DNA from 4 places in the Streptomyces sp. NPDC088707 genome. Region 1 is predicted to be linked to each of the others. Evidence: riboswitches for the same ligand, from Rfam matches in the RefSeq annotation. Region 1 holds a riboswitch; each other region holds the start of a gene.
The links. A riboswitch is a leader RNA that binds a small molecule or an ion and turns the genes downstream of it on or off. The one in region 1 is predicted to bind cyclic di-AMP.

Region 1 (3,518 bases):
GGGCAAGTTCCCCAAGGGTCTCGTCCTGCGCCTCTTCGCCTATCTGATCGCCGGCCACCTCTTCGCCGGCTTCCTCTATCTGCTCTTCATGCTCGGCGGGCAGAGCCAGTAGGTCCTGGTCACGCCTCCGTGAGCAGCCGCTCGCGCAGCAGCTCGCGGGTCTCAGGGGACAGCTTCAGGCCCTCGGAGAGGTAGGCGTCCACCGAGCCCCAGGTCGCCTCGATCGTCTCGAAGGCGCCCCGCAGATACTCCACCCGCGCGTCGAACAGCGGGCTCAGCAGCTCCATCACCTCGGGCGACATCGCGTCCGGGGCGGTGGAGCTGCGGCGTACCTTGTAGCGGCGGTGCGGGTCGTTCGACTTCACGTAGTCGGCCTCGATCGCCTCCCGCTCGACCCCGACGGCCAGCAGCGTGATCGCGATGGACAGCCCGGCGCGGTCCTTTCCGGCCGCGCAGTGCATCAGGGCGGGCAGGCTGTCCTCGGCCAGTGCGTGCAGGATCCGGCTGTGCTCCGGGGTCCGCTCGACCACCATCTTCCGGTACGAGTCGGACATTCGGGTCGCGGCCTTGCCGTCGCCGAGGATGTCCCGCAGCTGCTCGATGTCGCCGTCTCGGACCAGCTTCCAGAACTCCTTTCCGTCGGCGGGGTCGTTGAGGGGTATGTTCACGTTCCGTACGCCCGGCAGATCGACGTCCGGGCCTTCGACCTTCCGGTCGGCGAGGTTCCGGAAGTCGAAGACGGTGTGCAGTCCGAGCGAGTCGAGGAAGGTGACGTCCTCCTCGGTGGCGTGGGCGAGGTGGCCGCTGCGGTAGAGGCGGCCGGGGCGTACGGCGCGCCCGTCCGTCGTCGGCAGGCCGCCCACGTCCCGGAAGTTGCGGACCTCGGCCAGCTCGGGCTCGTTCGCCTCGATGGGCGGGACCTGCGGCAGCTGCTGCGTCACGGATGCTCCTGATGGTCGACGTTCGGGTGCCCGACGCGAGATCGGTTCCAGGGGCAATCATCCAGGTGGGGCCGTGTCGGCGCACCCCCCTGGACGGGAATGGGTGATCTGTCCGAATTGGGGCCTTGCGTATAACGCGCCCTGTTTACAGGCGAGATGAGCCGCAGCGCGTGAGCAGGGTCATAGAGGTGACGGATCGTGGCCGACGGGCCCGGCCAATTGCCGTACGGAAAAAGGAGATCGAGGGTCCGTCATCCACGGAGGGTGACCGGGATTACCGGTGAAAACCCGTGGCCGGAATGCCGGTGGAAATCACTGGCTTGTTCGCGTCGACCCCGCTCGTCTAGCGTCACCGTCAATCCGGTCGGACCGCCGAATCCTGCCACCGTCCGGAATTCCACTCATCCCATGCGTGGCAGGAGCGGGGGACCCAGGAAGTACGCCGGTCCCGCGACGCAGGACGGCTCGGGGTGAAGCCGCGTGAGAGCGCGGCCGGACATCTCCCGTCCGAACCCGACAGCTCACCTCGTAGGCGCCGGAGAGGAATTCGCCATGCCCGCGAAGGGTAAGCACCGCCGCATCAAGTCCAACCGCCTCACCCGCGGAATCGCCGCAGCCGGTACGGGAGGCGCCGTCGTCGCCCTCCCGCTCCTCGGTGCCACCGGCGCCCACGCCGCCGAGCAGGCCGCCCCGGCCGCCGCTCCCGGCCAGGCCGTCACCGCCGCCGCCCAGGTGAAGGCCCCCGCCCTCGCCAAGGCCGCGCCCGCCGCCGCGAAGGCCGCGCCGAAGACGTACTCCGTCGTGCGGGGCGACTACCTGTCGAAGATCGCCGCCGAGCACCACCTCACCGGCGGCTGGCAGAAGCTGTACGCGGACAACCGTCAGGTCGTCGGCGAGAACCCCTCGCTCATCATGCCCGGCATGAAGCTCACCCTCGGCGCCAAGAGCACCGCCAAGGCCGCCGCGCCGAAGAGCGCCGCGCCCAAGGCCGCCCCCAAGAGCACCGGGAAGAACGGCGACACCTCGCGCGCCTCCCGGAGCAGCGAGCGCTCCGCCGCCCCGGCCGCGAGCGCCCCGGCCGCGGACACGACCGCCGCGAAGACCGCGAAGTCCGCCGGCGCCGAGACCTCCGCCTCCGGCTGGTTCGCCCCGGTCAGCGGCGGCATGTCCACCCCGTACCGCGCCGCCGGCTCCATGTGGTCCTCCGGCTACCACACCGGTGTCGACTTCATGGCCTCCACCGGCACCACGATCGTCGCGGTCGGCCCCGGCACCGTCTACTCCGCCGGCGACGGCGGCGCGTACGGCAACCAGGTCGTCATCCAGCACGCCGACGGCACCTTCTCCCAGTACGCCCACCTCTCCTCGATCTCCGTCTCCGCCGGCCAGACCGTGAGCGGCGGCGAGCAGATCGGCCTCTCCGGCGCGACCGGCAACGTCACCGGCCCGCACCTGCACTTCGAGATCCGGACCGGGCCGGACTACGGCTCCGACATCGACCCGATCGCCGCCCTGCGCCAGCACGGCGTGAACATCTGACGCACCGTCGTCACCCCGAGGCCCGGCACACGCGTGACGCGTGCCGGGCCTCCGGCGTGCTTCCCGGTCTATTCCGGCTTGGCAAACTCTTTATCGGTGGCATATGTCACCCGCCGTCAACCCCTCCTTACGGTCGCGTAGGTCACATCCGAAAGGGAAGGATGTGCTCCCGTGGCAGACGATTCGAGATCAAGAGACAAGCACGCATTCGGGTCGTACGCGGCGATCGGTGACAGCTTCACCGAGGGCGTCGGAGACCCCGGGCCCGACGGGACGTACGTCGGCTGGGCGGACCGCTTCGCGGTGCTGCTCGCCGACCAGCTGCCGGAGCACGACGCCTTCCGCTACGCCAACCTGGCCGTACGCGGGCGCCTCCTCGACCAGATCGTGGCGGAACAGGTCCCCCGGGCGAAGGAACTCGCCCCCGACCTGGTGACCTTCTGCGCCGGCGGAAACGACATCATCCGCCCCGGCACCGACCCCGACGAGGTCGCCGAGCGCTTCGAGCGAGCCGTCGCCGAACTCACCTCCGCCGTCGGCACCGTGATGGTGACAACCGGCTTCGACACACGAGGCGTCACGCTCCTCAAGCACCTGCGCGGCAAGATCGCCACGTACAACGGGCACGTCCGGGCCATCGCGGACCGCTACGGCTGCCCGGTCCTCGACCTCTGGTCCCTGAGGTCCGTGCAGGACCGACGCGCCTGGGACGACGACCGGCTGCACCTCTCGTCCGACGGCCACACCCGGGTCGCCCTGCGCGCCGCCCAGGTCCTCGGCCTGCCCGTGCCGGCCGACCCCGACCAGGCGTGGCCGCCGGTACCCCCGCGCGGCACGCTGGAGGTGCGCCGCGACGACATCCACTGGGCCAGGGAGTACCTCGTGCCCTGGATCGGCCGCCGGCTGCGCGGCGAGAGCTCCGGCGACCACGTCGAGGCGAAGCGCCCCGACCTCATGCCCCTGTAGTTCCGGGGCCCGCCGGCGGGTGCCCGCCGGCGGGGATCCGCTCCAGGACCCCGCCGGCGAACACGTCGTACA
Region 2 (3,518 bases), 880 kb from region 1:
GGGGGCGCTCAACCGGGCGGGACTGGGAACGCTGCTGTTCGACCTGCTCACCGAGGCCGAGGCGGTCGACCGGGCGCATGTCTTCGACACCCCGCTGCTCGCCGGCAGGCTGGCCCGCGCCACGGAGTGGCTCGCCGGACGGCCGGAGAGCGACGGCCTTCCGCTGGGCTACTTCGGGGCCAGTACGGGAGCGGCCGCCGCGCTGTGGGCGGCGGGCGACGTCGAGTCCTCCGTGGCCGCCGTCGTCTCACGCGGTGGCCGGCCGGACCTCGCGGCCGACCACCTGGCGCGGGTCGAGGCCCCGACGCTTCTCGTGGTCGGCGGCAGGGACGCGCTGGTCCTGGACCTCAACCGGCGGGCCGAGTCGCTGCTGCGGTGCGAGAGCCGGCTGGAGGTCGTGGAGGGCGCCACACACCTCTTCGAGGAGCCTGGCGCCCTGGAGGAGGTGGCGGAGCTCGCCACCTCCTGGTTCACCGGGCACTTCCGGAATCAGTAGGCGCCGTTGACGTTGTCGATGGAGCCGTAGCGGTCGGCCGCGTAGTTGCAGGCGGCGGTGATGTTGGCGACCGGGTCGAACAGGTCCATCGACGTGCCGGGCACGTGGTAGGCCAGGAAGGTCGGCTCGATGACCTGGAGCAGACCCTTGGAGGGCGTGCCGGCCACGGCGTTGGAGTCCCAGAGGTTGATGGCCTGGGGGTTGCCGGAGGACTCCCGCATGATGTTGCGATGGATCCCCTCGTACGAGCCGGGGATGCCGCGCTGGGCCATGATGTCCAGCGACTGGCGGATCCAGCCGTCGAGGTTGTTCGCGTACTGGGTGGCGGCGACGGGCGCGGCCTTCACCGGAGCGGCGGCGGCAACGGGAGCGGCGGCCGATCCGCCGGTGGCGACGGCCGGGGTGGCGCTCCGGCGCTCGGAGCGGCTCGCCCGTTCGGTCGTGGCGGTCTTCTTCGCCTTCGCGGAAGCCGCGGCCTTCGCGGGAGCCGCGGCCTTCGCGGGAGCCGCGGCCTTCACGGAAGCCGGACGAAGCGTCAGTTCAAGGCCCGGGTGAATAAGTGACGGATTGTCACCCACGGCGCTCTTGTTGGTGCTGTAAAGGCCCTTCCAGCCGCCCTGAATTCCCTTCTTCTGGGCGATCAGGGAAAGGGAGTCGCCGCTGACGACCGTGTAGGTGCGCGCGGCGGCCGGAGCGGCCGGAGCCTTGGCGGCGACCGGAGCGGCGGGAGCGGTGATGGCCTGGGCGGCGAATTCCGGAGCTCCGGAGACGGGCGCGGCGCCGGCCACGGCCGGGGCGATCAGCGGGAGGGCGAGAGCGGCTCCGCCCGTGCCGACCAGCGCGAGTCCACGGGAGACGGGGCGGCGGCGGGGACGGCGGTGCTTACCGTGAGCAGGCATGACGGGATTCCTCTCCGGCGCCTTCGGGGTGAGCTGTCGGGTTCGGACTGGAGATGTCCGGCCGCGCGCACGCGGCTTCACCCCGAGCCGTTCCGGAATCCGGGCCGGCGTATTCGTGGGTCCCCCGCTCCTGCCATCGGGTGAAAGGGAGGTGTTTCGAGCGGTGGCAGGATTCGGCGATCCACTCGAATGGAGGTGACCGTAGGCCAGTAATGCGACGGAGAACAAGAGGATCTGTGTCCGGGTGTCGGCGAAAGGATCACCGAATTCATGGAATTCAAGATCGATGGTGACTCCTCGGCATCGAACTTCCTTGTCCCGTACGGCCTGCGCGGATTCCGGTCGCCGGCGCGTCGCGGGGAAAGTGAGTCGCGTCACCGGGTGCGTAATGTCCGAATGCGCACGCAAATTCGGTTAATGGGGAAGTGGGTGATAAGCGGCCTGTTCGGTCGCGAGGACACGCAAGGGCATACGTAGCAAAACCGACATTCCTCGTGAAAGATGGAGCCACCCGACCGAGGAGTCACCCGGATGCCGTCCTCCGCCTCCCTGCTCAACCCCGAGACCCTCGACCGCGAGGCCGCCGCCCTCTACGAGAGCGCCGCATGGCAGCGGATCGTCACGGACTGGACCGAGCCGTCGACGCCCGCACCCGCAGTCGAGGGCTGGCGTGACCTGCTCAGCGTGCCGGTGGAGCGGCTCGTCGCCGACGCGCTCGAAGCGCTGCCGCCGTCCCTCCCCGCCGAGCGCCGGCTTCCCGGCCGGATCGGAGCCGTCCTTCCCGACCGGCTGCACGCCTGGCGCCGCATCGGACGGGCCGAGCTGCGCCCCTCGGTCCACCTCGGCTACGCGCGCCTCGTGCTGACGGAGTGGGGCTGGCAGAACGCCCCGTACAAACTGCGCGACGCGCGCGGGGCCCGGTGTGTCTGCGGTGCGCTCCTCGCCGCGCACCGTCTCGGCTACGGCAGCGCGACCACGATGAACGAGGCGGCCGCCTGGATCATGGCCGAGCTCCGGTCGCGGGGGTGGCACGAGCTGATCGGGCCGTGGAACCGTGCTCCGGGCCGTACGGCCGCCGATGCGGTGGCCCTCCTCGACGCGACGATCCACCGCGCGGCGCACGCCGGACGCTGACGGCCCGACCGATGGAAGCCTGACGGCCCGTCCGCGGGCGCGGGGCGGCGGAGAAGCCGCCGCCCCGCTCTCGGAGGGTGGGATCACCCGGTGATGCTGGGCACTCCGGTCTCGATGTGACCGGTGTACCGGCGCGACCAGGTCCCGTCGATGTCGGCCAGGACGGTGAAGTCGTACCAGCCGTTGTGGTAGGCGACCGCGTTGAAGAAGTCCTCCCGCGTGGAGTCGGCCGGGACCGTGTAGGTCCAGGGGCCGTCCGTGCGGTACGCGTTCGAGCGGATCGTGAACGTCACCGGTCCGGCCGAGGTGTTGCTCAGCTTGAACCACAGGGCCGTCCGGCCCGTCCCCGCCTCGGTCGCGAACCGGGAGGTGACCTCGACGGCCTTGCCGGCCTTGGAGGCGTCCCCGATGAACCGGCGCAGGAAGCGGTTGGGGCCCATCATCGAGATGTCGTACTTGCCGGACCCCGAACCCAGTCCGATGTTGAAGTAGTCGGTGGCCGTGCCGCCCGGGTCGACGGTGTACTGCCAGGCGGCCGTGTCGCGGTGCTGGTGCGGATGGATCGAGAAGTGGGCCGCCCGCTTGGCCTCGGTGCCCTGGTTCGTCATCGAGAACCAGGCGAGGATCTTGCCCGCCGCCCCGAACTCGAAGCGGTCGAGGTTGCCGTTCACCTGGTACGGCAGGGCGCGGGCGGGCCGGGTACCGGCCTCCTGTGCGGGCTGGGCGTTGTTCTGGGGCACGGGGTTCGGCAGCGGGCCGCAGGTCGCCTGGCCGATGACCTTCGCCGTGGAGGGGAGGCCGGCCGGCACTCCGTACACCGGGTGGGCGAAGTCGAAGACGCCGGTCAGATCTCCCGTCACCTTCCGTCGCCAGGCGCTGATGTTGGGGCAGGCGGCCGGGGTGCCCAGGGCGGCCGTCCACGTTTCCATGAAGCGCAGGACCGAGGTGTGGTCGAAGACCTCCGAGCTCACCCAGCCGCCCCGGGTCCA
Region 3 (3,518 bases), on a different contig from region 1:
GGACCCGACTTCCCGGCCCGGGAGCAGGAGTTGCTGCACCACCTGTGGCAGCGCCGGACGGTCGCCTCCCCCGCCCTCACGTACGCGGCGCGGGCGACGGGCCAGGTCTGGGCGCCGCCGCAGTATCTGGACTACGACGGCTTCAATCCGTACCGCAGCTAGCCGCGGACGCGACCGCCCCCCAACAGCCGCCGCGAACTGCCGGTGGCGGTCCGCGGGGCCTCCTAGCGTGCCGGTACACCTTTCGTACCCATCCAGGAGGTTGCAGCATGAAGTACACGAGTCGCCCCGCTGTCGGGGGTACCGCGGCCGCGCTCGCGGCCGCCGCGCTGGTTCTCGGCGGAGCGGGTGCCGCGTCCGCGCAGTCCTCGCCCAAGCCCGGGCAGATCACCTCGGCGCAGCTGGAGGCGCACCTGGCCAAGGCGGTCGAGCAGGAGCGCACGGCGGCGGCCTGCACTCCGGCCTGCGCCGGTCAGATCGTGTAGCGGTCCCACCCGACGGACGAGGAGGTGGAGATGAGCACCGCGGACCGTTCCGGAGCGGGCAGGACATGGTGCCCGAGCGGCAAGGCCGACGCACCGGAGTCGGTCGTCCTGGGAGTGCGGTCGGGGCAGGGCGGCGAGGTGGTGTACCTCGCCGATCCCGTGCCGGCCCGAGACGTCCTGCCGGTCGTCCCGAAGGATGTCGAGCCGACCCGGGTCCTGCGCTTCGCGTCGCACTGCGTCAGCAACTGTCTGCACCGCAGGGGCAATGACTGCGGCCTGGTGGAGCGGGTGGCCGCGACGCCGGCGGACGAGCAGCGGAGCGTGCCGCGGTGTCATCTGCGCCCCCACTGCAAGTGGTGGGTGCAGGTCGGTGTGGACGGCTGCCGCAGGTGCCCGGCCCTGGCGACCACCGTCGTCGAGGGCGACGACCTGGGTGCGCTGGTCGCCGACCCCGGCACCACCCAGGAGCAGTTGGACGCCTGGATCGCGGAGGCCGGAGCCGGCGTGCCCGCACGGTAGGGCGGGCGGACCCGCGTCGCCCTCGTGGCGACGCGGGGTGGGCCGGAGGCCGGTGGGCCGGAGGCCGGTGGGTCAGAGGCTGAGGCCCTTGGAACGCAGCCACTCCGCCGGGTCGAGGCCGGAGCCGCCGGGCGTGTGCACCTCCATGTGGAGGTGGGCGCCGGTGACGTTGCCGGTGGCGCCGACGCGGCCGATCGTCTCGCCGGTGCCCACGGTCTGGCCCGCGGAGACCGTCATGGAGGACATGTGGGCGTACCAGATCTCGGTGCCGTCCGAGAGCTCCAGGACGACGCGGTAGCCGTACGAGCCGGACCAGCCGGCCGACTTGACGGTGCCGCCGTGGACCGCCTTGAGCGGGGTGCCGGTGGGAGCGGCGAAGTCGAGGCCGGTGTGGTAGCCGGAGGACCACATCGAGCCGGACTGCATGTAGGTGGCGCTGAGGCTGTAGGAGGAGAGCGGCAGCGTGTAGCTCGCGGCCAGTTTGGCGAGGCGCTCGGCCTCGGCCGCCGCCTCGGCCTTCGCCCTGGCCTCGGCTTCCGCCTTCGCCTTGGCCTCCGCCTCGGCCTTGGCCTTCGCCTCGGCGGCCGCCTTCTCCGCCGCGTCGGCCTTGGCCGCGGCCTCCGAGGCGGCCTTCTCGGCCGCCGCCTTCTCCGCCGCGGCCTTGTCGGCGGCGTCGGCGGAGGCCTGCTGCTGCTCGGCCTGCTGGAGGATGCGGGCGCGCAGGGCCTCGCCCGCGTCGCCGGCGCCGGGCGCGGCCTTCGTGGCCGGGCCGTCCTGGGTGACCAGGCCGGCCTGCTGCATCTGCGGGGCCTTGGCGCCCTGCTCGTCGTCGAGGGTGGCGTACGTGGCGCCGGTGAGCGGGTTCGGGTTGGCGCGGGCCGCGCTGACCGTCTCCTGGGTCTCCTCGGGGAGGAGGTCGCCGACACCGGGGAGGTCGTGGGCGTCCGGCAGGTGGAGGTCGGGCAGGTCCGGGAGCGATATGGCCACCGGGGGCTTCTCCTGCGCGGTGGCGAGGCCACCCGCACCGACGGCCGCGATCACACCGACGCCGAGGACGGTGGAGGAGCGGGCGAAGTTGGAGCGCTGCTTGACGACACGGTGGCGGCCGCCGGAGCGGCTCTCGGCGCGGAGGGATCCCTCGGTGGGGTTCCACTCGGTGTCCGGGGCGGCAGGACCCGCACCACCACCGAAAGCATCGAAGGGGGCTTCGGGTGCGGGAGTGTTGGACGCCACGAAGGCGCGCTCCTTTCCTTCCTTCTCGCCTACCGGGTTAGCTGACGGGTTCGGAGCAGGAAGGTCTCCTACGGGCACGGTCGCACGAGTGCGAGGGCCCGATTCACCCCAAGTAGTGGTTCCCCGGTTCCTTTTCAGGATTCGGCGCGTGCGCACGGTGCCGCCTCTTGCGACGGCTGGGACGACCGCGCTGCGTTATCGAACGTTAATAGACACGGGGTGCCGATTCCAAGCTGTTCCTCTTGATCATTCATTGAATTGGGAGGGAATGGTCCGAGTTGACCCCCCTTCAGCAAGGAAGGCCCAAACCCTCGCGATCTGACGTTATGTCAATTGTTATCGCAGTGACACCTTGCGGCTACGGCCGGTGACCGGGCCCGCCGCCGGGGGATCCGGACCCGCCAGGGGATCCGGACCCGCCCGGCGGCACCACCGGCATCGTCCGGCGCCGCTCCGGCTGCCCCGTCGCCGGACGGCTCACCGCGAGCAGCGCCATGTCGTCGGTCGACCCGCCGCCCGTGTGCAGCCGTACGTCGTCCACGAGCGCGTCGAGCAGCTCCTCGGGCCCGGGGAAGATCCGCCCGGCGAGCCGTTCCCCCGGGTCGTAGAACACGCCCCCGGCGTTCCGCGCCTCCGAGAGGCCGTCGGTGTAGAGGAGCAGGGTCGCGCCCGGCGGGTACGGCCGCGCCTCGGCCCGGTCCGGCCACGCCGCCAGATCGCCCATGCCGAGCGGCAGCGCCGGCTCGCCTGGCTCCATCGTGTCCAGGCGCCCGTCCGCGTACAGCATCAGCGGAGGCGGGTGCCCGCGGTTGACGACCCGTACGAAACCGTCGAAGGTGCCGCTCCCGTCACCGCGCGGGATCTCGGCGAGCACGGCCGTGGTGAAGCCCTCGAAGGCGTCGAGCCCGTGCCGGCGGGTGCCTTCCCGGGCGAGGGCCCGCTCCAGCCGCTGCGCCACGCCTTCCAGGGTCCGCTCCTGCTCGGCCGCCTCCCGGAACGCCCCGATGACGACGGCGACGGCCTCGACCGCGTCCATGCCCTTGCCCCGGACGTCGCCGACCACGAGCCGTACCCCGTAGGGCGTGTCCTGGACGGCGAACAGGTCGCCGCCGATGAACGCGTCCGCCTGCGCCGCCTCGTACCGCGCCGCGCACTGCAGCCCCCCGATCCGCTCGGCGGGCGTCGGCAGCACCGCCTTCTGCGCGGTCTCCGCGATCACCCGCGCCGAGGCGAGCCGCTCGCCGCTGCGGAGGACGACCCGGTTGATGAGCATGGCGAGCG
Region 4 (3,518 bases), on a different contig from region 1:
AGCGGTTCGACGGGCCGGACGTCCTGGACCTGGCCCGGCGCGACAACCAGCACCTCGGGTACGGGCACGGCATCCACTACTGCCTGGGCGCACCGCTCGCGCGGCTCGAGGGACAGACCGCGCTCGCCACCCTGCTGACGCGCCTTCCGGACCTGCGACTTGCCGCCGATCCCGAGGAACTGCGCTGGCGCGGAGGGCTCATCATGCGCGGATTGCGCACGCTTCCGGTGGAGTTCTCCCCTTCCGCACGACCTCCACGAAGTGATGATCCGTCAGAACTGTGATCTTCACGTGATCGCGGGTGCATCGACTTGTGATGAGCGTTCGAATACGGCTACCTTCCCCGTCAGCTCGGTTCGTCAACGTGGTTGAGTAATTCGGCCACGTCCGGCAACTCGGGTCGTCCACACAGTCGTCACGCGAAAGGCGCTCCTATGCGTTCCGGGAACGGACGTCACCGTCGCCCCCGTCAGGCCCCCGCAATCGTCGTCGCCGCGGGCGTGACCGGCTCCGCCATGGCGCTGCCGCTGCTCGCCACCGGGTCCGCCTCCGCCGCCGACGCCGCCACCTGGGACCGCGTCGCCGAGTGCGAGTCCGGCGGCCAGTGGAGCGCCAACTTCGGCAACGGCATGTACGGCGGGCTCCAGTTCACCCAGGACAGCTGGGAGCGGAACGGCGGCCTGACGTACGCGCCCAGCCCCGACCTGGCCAGCCGCGCCCAGCAGATCGCGGTGGCCGAGAAGGCCCTTGCGAAGGGCTCCACCGAGTGGGCCACCTGCGCGCCGATCGCCGGCCTGACGAACGACGGCACCTCGCCCGGCGTGGACCCCGGCCCCGCGAGCGTCCCCAAGGCCCCCACGGGCCCGGTTCCCGAGTCGAACTGGACCACCGGCCTTCCCGGGACCTCCGGGGCGTCCTCGGCGGAGGCGAAGGAGTCCAAGGACTCCGAAGGTGCGAAGAAGGCCACGGAGTCGGCCTCGCCCACCGCACCCGCCACTCCCGTCTCGCCGACCGCTCCCGTCTCGCCGACCACCCCGGCGAGCCCCTCCGTGTCGACCGACCCGAGCCACCCGACGGTGCCCACCACTCCGGGCACGCCCGATGAGTCCGTTACGCCGGTCACGCCCGGTACGCCCACCGGGCCGGGGGCGACCACGCCCGGCGGCCCGACGGACGACGTGTCGCCGGCCACTCCCGGAACCGGGAAGCACCGGGGCGACGCCGCCCCGGAGGAAACCGGCAACCCGGACAGTTCTGCCGAATCAGGTAGACATGCCTCGTCGGACAACAAGTTGGCCGAAAAGCCCGCGGGGAAGTCTCCGGCTGACGCGTCGATGGAATCGGACGCAACGGACAGTCAGGGCAAGTCGGGCGCCTACCTCGTGCAGCCGGGCGACAATCTGTCCGACATTGCACAGGAGAACGAACTCCCCGGCGGCTGGACCGCCCTCTACGACGCCAACCGGCAGACCGTGGGCCTGGATCCGGACCTCATCCTCCCTGGTCAGGCCCTCGACCTGACGAACGGTTCGACCGCCCCGGCGGAGTGATTCGGGGCTGTATGTCCGGTTCTGGGCAAGTGAGACATGGGTCTCTTCGCCCCAACTGGCGTGTCCCGTCCGCAAACTTTGCTCCCGTCACCTCTCACCTGCACAAACACCCCCCACCGGAAGGCAAGTAGGGGCGTTATTTCCGCAATACGCCTCTTTGAACTTCCGGTGGGTCTGTGTCTACGGTCGTCACCGCTCGCCACCGCGGGCCCCGTCGACCGAAACGCCGAATCCTGCCGTCGGCCGATGGGAACAGTCGTCGCGCAAGCGCCGAAGGCAGGAGTGGGGGACCCAAGGTAAGTGCCGGTCCCGGCCGTTGAGACAGACGGCCGGCGAACGGCTTGGGGTGAAGCCGCGTGCTAGGACACGCGGCCGGGCAACTTTCCGGCCCGAACCCGACAGCTCACCTCACAGGCGTCGGTGAGGAGAATCTCCATGCTGTTTTCCGGTAAGGGCAAACACCGCCGTCCCTCCAAGGCCACCCAGGTCGTCACGCTCGTCGGCGTCACCGGTGTCGCCGTCGCCGCCCCGCTGATGACCGCGGGCACCGCCTCGGCCGCCACGGTCTCCGAGTGGGACACCGTCGCCGCGTGCGAGTCCGGCGGCAACTGGTCCATCAACACGGGCAACGGCTACTACGGCGGCCTGCAGTTCTCCGCCTCCACCTGGGCCGCGTACGGCGGCACCGCCTACGCCGCGACCGCCAACCAGGCGTCGAAGTCCCAGCAGATCGCCATCGCCGAGAAGGTCCTCGCGGGCCAGGGCAAGGGCGCCTGGCCGTCCTGCGGCGTGGGCCTCTCCGGCGCCTCGCCGAACACCGGCGCCGCCGAGAGCGCGCCGCAGCAGAGCACCCAGCAGCCGCAGCAGGAGCGGAAGGCCGAGCAGCCGACCACCCGCAGCGAGCAGCGCCAGGCCCCGAAGAAGGCCACGCAGCAGCAGGCCGCTCCGCAGGCCGCCGCGAAGAAGACCGTCACCACCCCGACCGGCAAGAAGGTCAAGAAGGGCGACGGCGAGTACAAGGTCGTGGCCGGCGACACCCTCGGCAAGATCGCCCAGGCGCACGGCGTCAAGGGCGGCTGGACCAAGCTCTTCGAGCTGAACAAGGACGTCGTCGAGAACGCCGACCTGATCTACCCGGGCCAGCAGCTTCACCTGAAGTGAGCCCGGCGGCTCGCGTGAGTCCGGCGGCTCACGCGGCCCCTCCGACCCTCCCGCGGTGACCACCCCGGCCCGGCGCGCCCATCCCCCGTGCGCGTCGGGCCGGGGTTCCCCCGTTTCCGGAGTCGTACGGAGTCGTATGGCGGCGTACGGCGGTACTCGCGGAGGTACTAAGGGGAGAGCCCGCGGGCGAACCGGACGCCCGGCGCGGTTACCGGCCGGTAGATCTGGGGTCCTTCGTCCCTACATGCATGCCCTTGGGTCCTTTTTCGTCCCAGGGGGCGGGCGCCCGGCTGGCCGGAGCCCCCGAGCCGGTTAGGCTCTTGTCGCAAGGCCAAGCGACCCTGCACCGACCTTGCGTCACATCCAGCGTCACATCCCAAAAAGGAGATGCTCGTGCCGTCCATCGACGTCGTCGTAGCCCGGGAAATCCTGGACTCCCGAGGCAACCCCACGGTCGAGGTCGAGGTCGGCCTCGACGACGGCAGCACCGGTCGTGCTGCTGTTCCGTCCGGCGCCTCCACCGGTGCGTTCGAGGCCATCGAGCTTCGCGACGGTGACCCGAACCGCTACCTGGGCAAGGGTGTCGAGAAGGCCGTCCTCGCCGTCATCGAGCAGATCGGCCCGGAGCTCGTCGGCTACGACGCCACCGAGCAGCGCCTGATCGACCAGGCCATGTTCGACCTGGACGCCACCGAGAACAAGGGCTCCCTCGGCGCCAACGCCATCCTCGGCGTCTCCCTCGCCGTCGCGCACGCCGCGTCCGAGGCCTCGGACCTCCCGCTCTTCCGCTACCTCGGCGGCCCGAAC

Region 2: another riboswitch for cyclic di-AMP. It lies ahead of ACIP84_RS02325 (transglycosylase SLT domain-containing protein); the one in region 1 lies ahead of ACIP84_RS06115 (LysM peptidoglycan-binding domain-containing M23 family metallopeptidase).
Region 3: another riboswitch for cyclic di-AMP. It lies ahead of ACIP84_RS13885 (M23 family metallopeptidase); the one in region 1 lies ahead of ACIP84_RS06115 (LysM peptidoglycan-binding domain-containing M23 family metallopeptidase).
Region 4: another riboswitch for cyclic di-AMP. It lies ahead of ACIP84_RS28815 (transglycosylase family protein); the one in region 1 lies ahead of ACIP84_RS06115 (LysM peptidoglycan-binding domain-containing M23 family metallopeptidase).

The regions. Positions count from the first base shown of each region.
Region 1 is NZ_JBIVLV010000001.1:1,373,950-1,377,467, reverse strand. Features, by position in the region: gene ACIP84_RS06125 (DUF6126 family protein) at 1-112, shown strand, start outside; gene ACIP84_RS06120 (tyrosine-protein phosphatase) at 120-941, opposite strand; cyclic di-AMP (ydaO/yuaA leader) riboswitch at 1,302-1,489, shown strand; gene ACIP84_RS06115 (LysM peptidoglycan-binding domain-containing M23 family metallopeptidase) at 1,494-2,480, shown strand; gene ACIP84_RS06110 (SGNH/GDSL hydrolase family protein) at 2,652-3,446, shown strand; gene ACIP84_RS06105 (STM4011 family radical SAM protein) at 3,433-3,518, opposite strand, start outside.
Region 2 is NZ_JBIVLV010000001.1:494,394-497,911, reverse strand. Features, by position in the region: gene ACIP84_RS02330 (phosphoribosyltransferase family protein) at 1-496, shown strand, start outside; gene ACIP84_RS02325 (transglycosylase SLT domain-containing protein) at 490-1,395, opposite strand; cyclic di-AMP (ydaO/yuaA leader) riboswitch at 1,401-1,584, opposite strand; gene ACIP84_RS02320 (hypothetical protein) at 1,927-2,529, shown strand; gene ACIP84_RS02315 (phosphocholine-specific phospholipase C) at 2,613-3,518, opposite strand, start outside.
Region 3 is NZ_JBIVLV010000003.1:660,875-664,392, reverse strand. Features, by position in the region: gene ACIP84_RS13900 (PrsW family intramembrane metalloprotease) at 1-162, shown strand, start outside; gene ACIP84_RS13895 (hypothetical protein) at 270-485, shown strand; gene ACIP84_RS13890 (hypothetical protein) at 516-1,004, shown strand; gene ACIP84_RS13885 (M23 family metallopeptidase) at 1,077-2,237, opposite strand; cyclic di-AMP (ydaO/yuaA leader) riboswitch at 2,249-2,394, opposite strand; gene ACIP84_RS13880 (PP2C family protein-serine/threonine phosphatase) at 2,596-3,518, opposite strand, start outside.
Region 4 is NZ_JBIVLV010000010.1:306,341-309,858, forward strand. Features, by position in the region: gene ACIP84_RS28805 (cytochrome P450) at 1-284, shown strand, start outside; gene ACIP84_RS28810 (transglycosylase family protein) at 435-1,550, shown strand; cyclic di-AMP (ydaO/yuaA leader) riboswitch at 1,809-1,982, shown strand; gene ACIP84_RS28815 (transglycosylase family protein) at 1,986-2,711, shown strand; gene eno (phosphopyruvate hydratase) at 3,099-3,518, shown strand, end outside.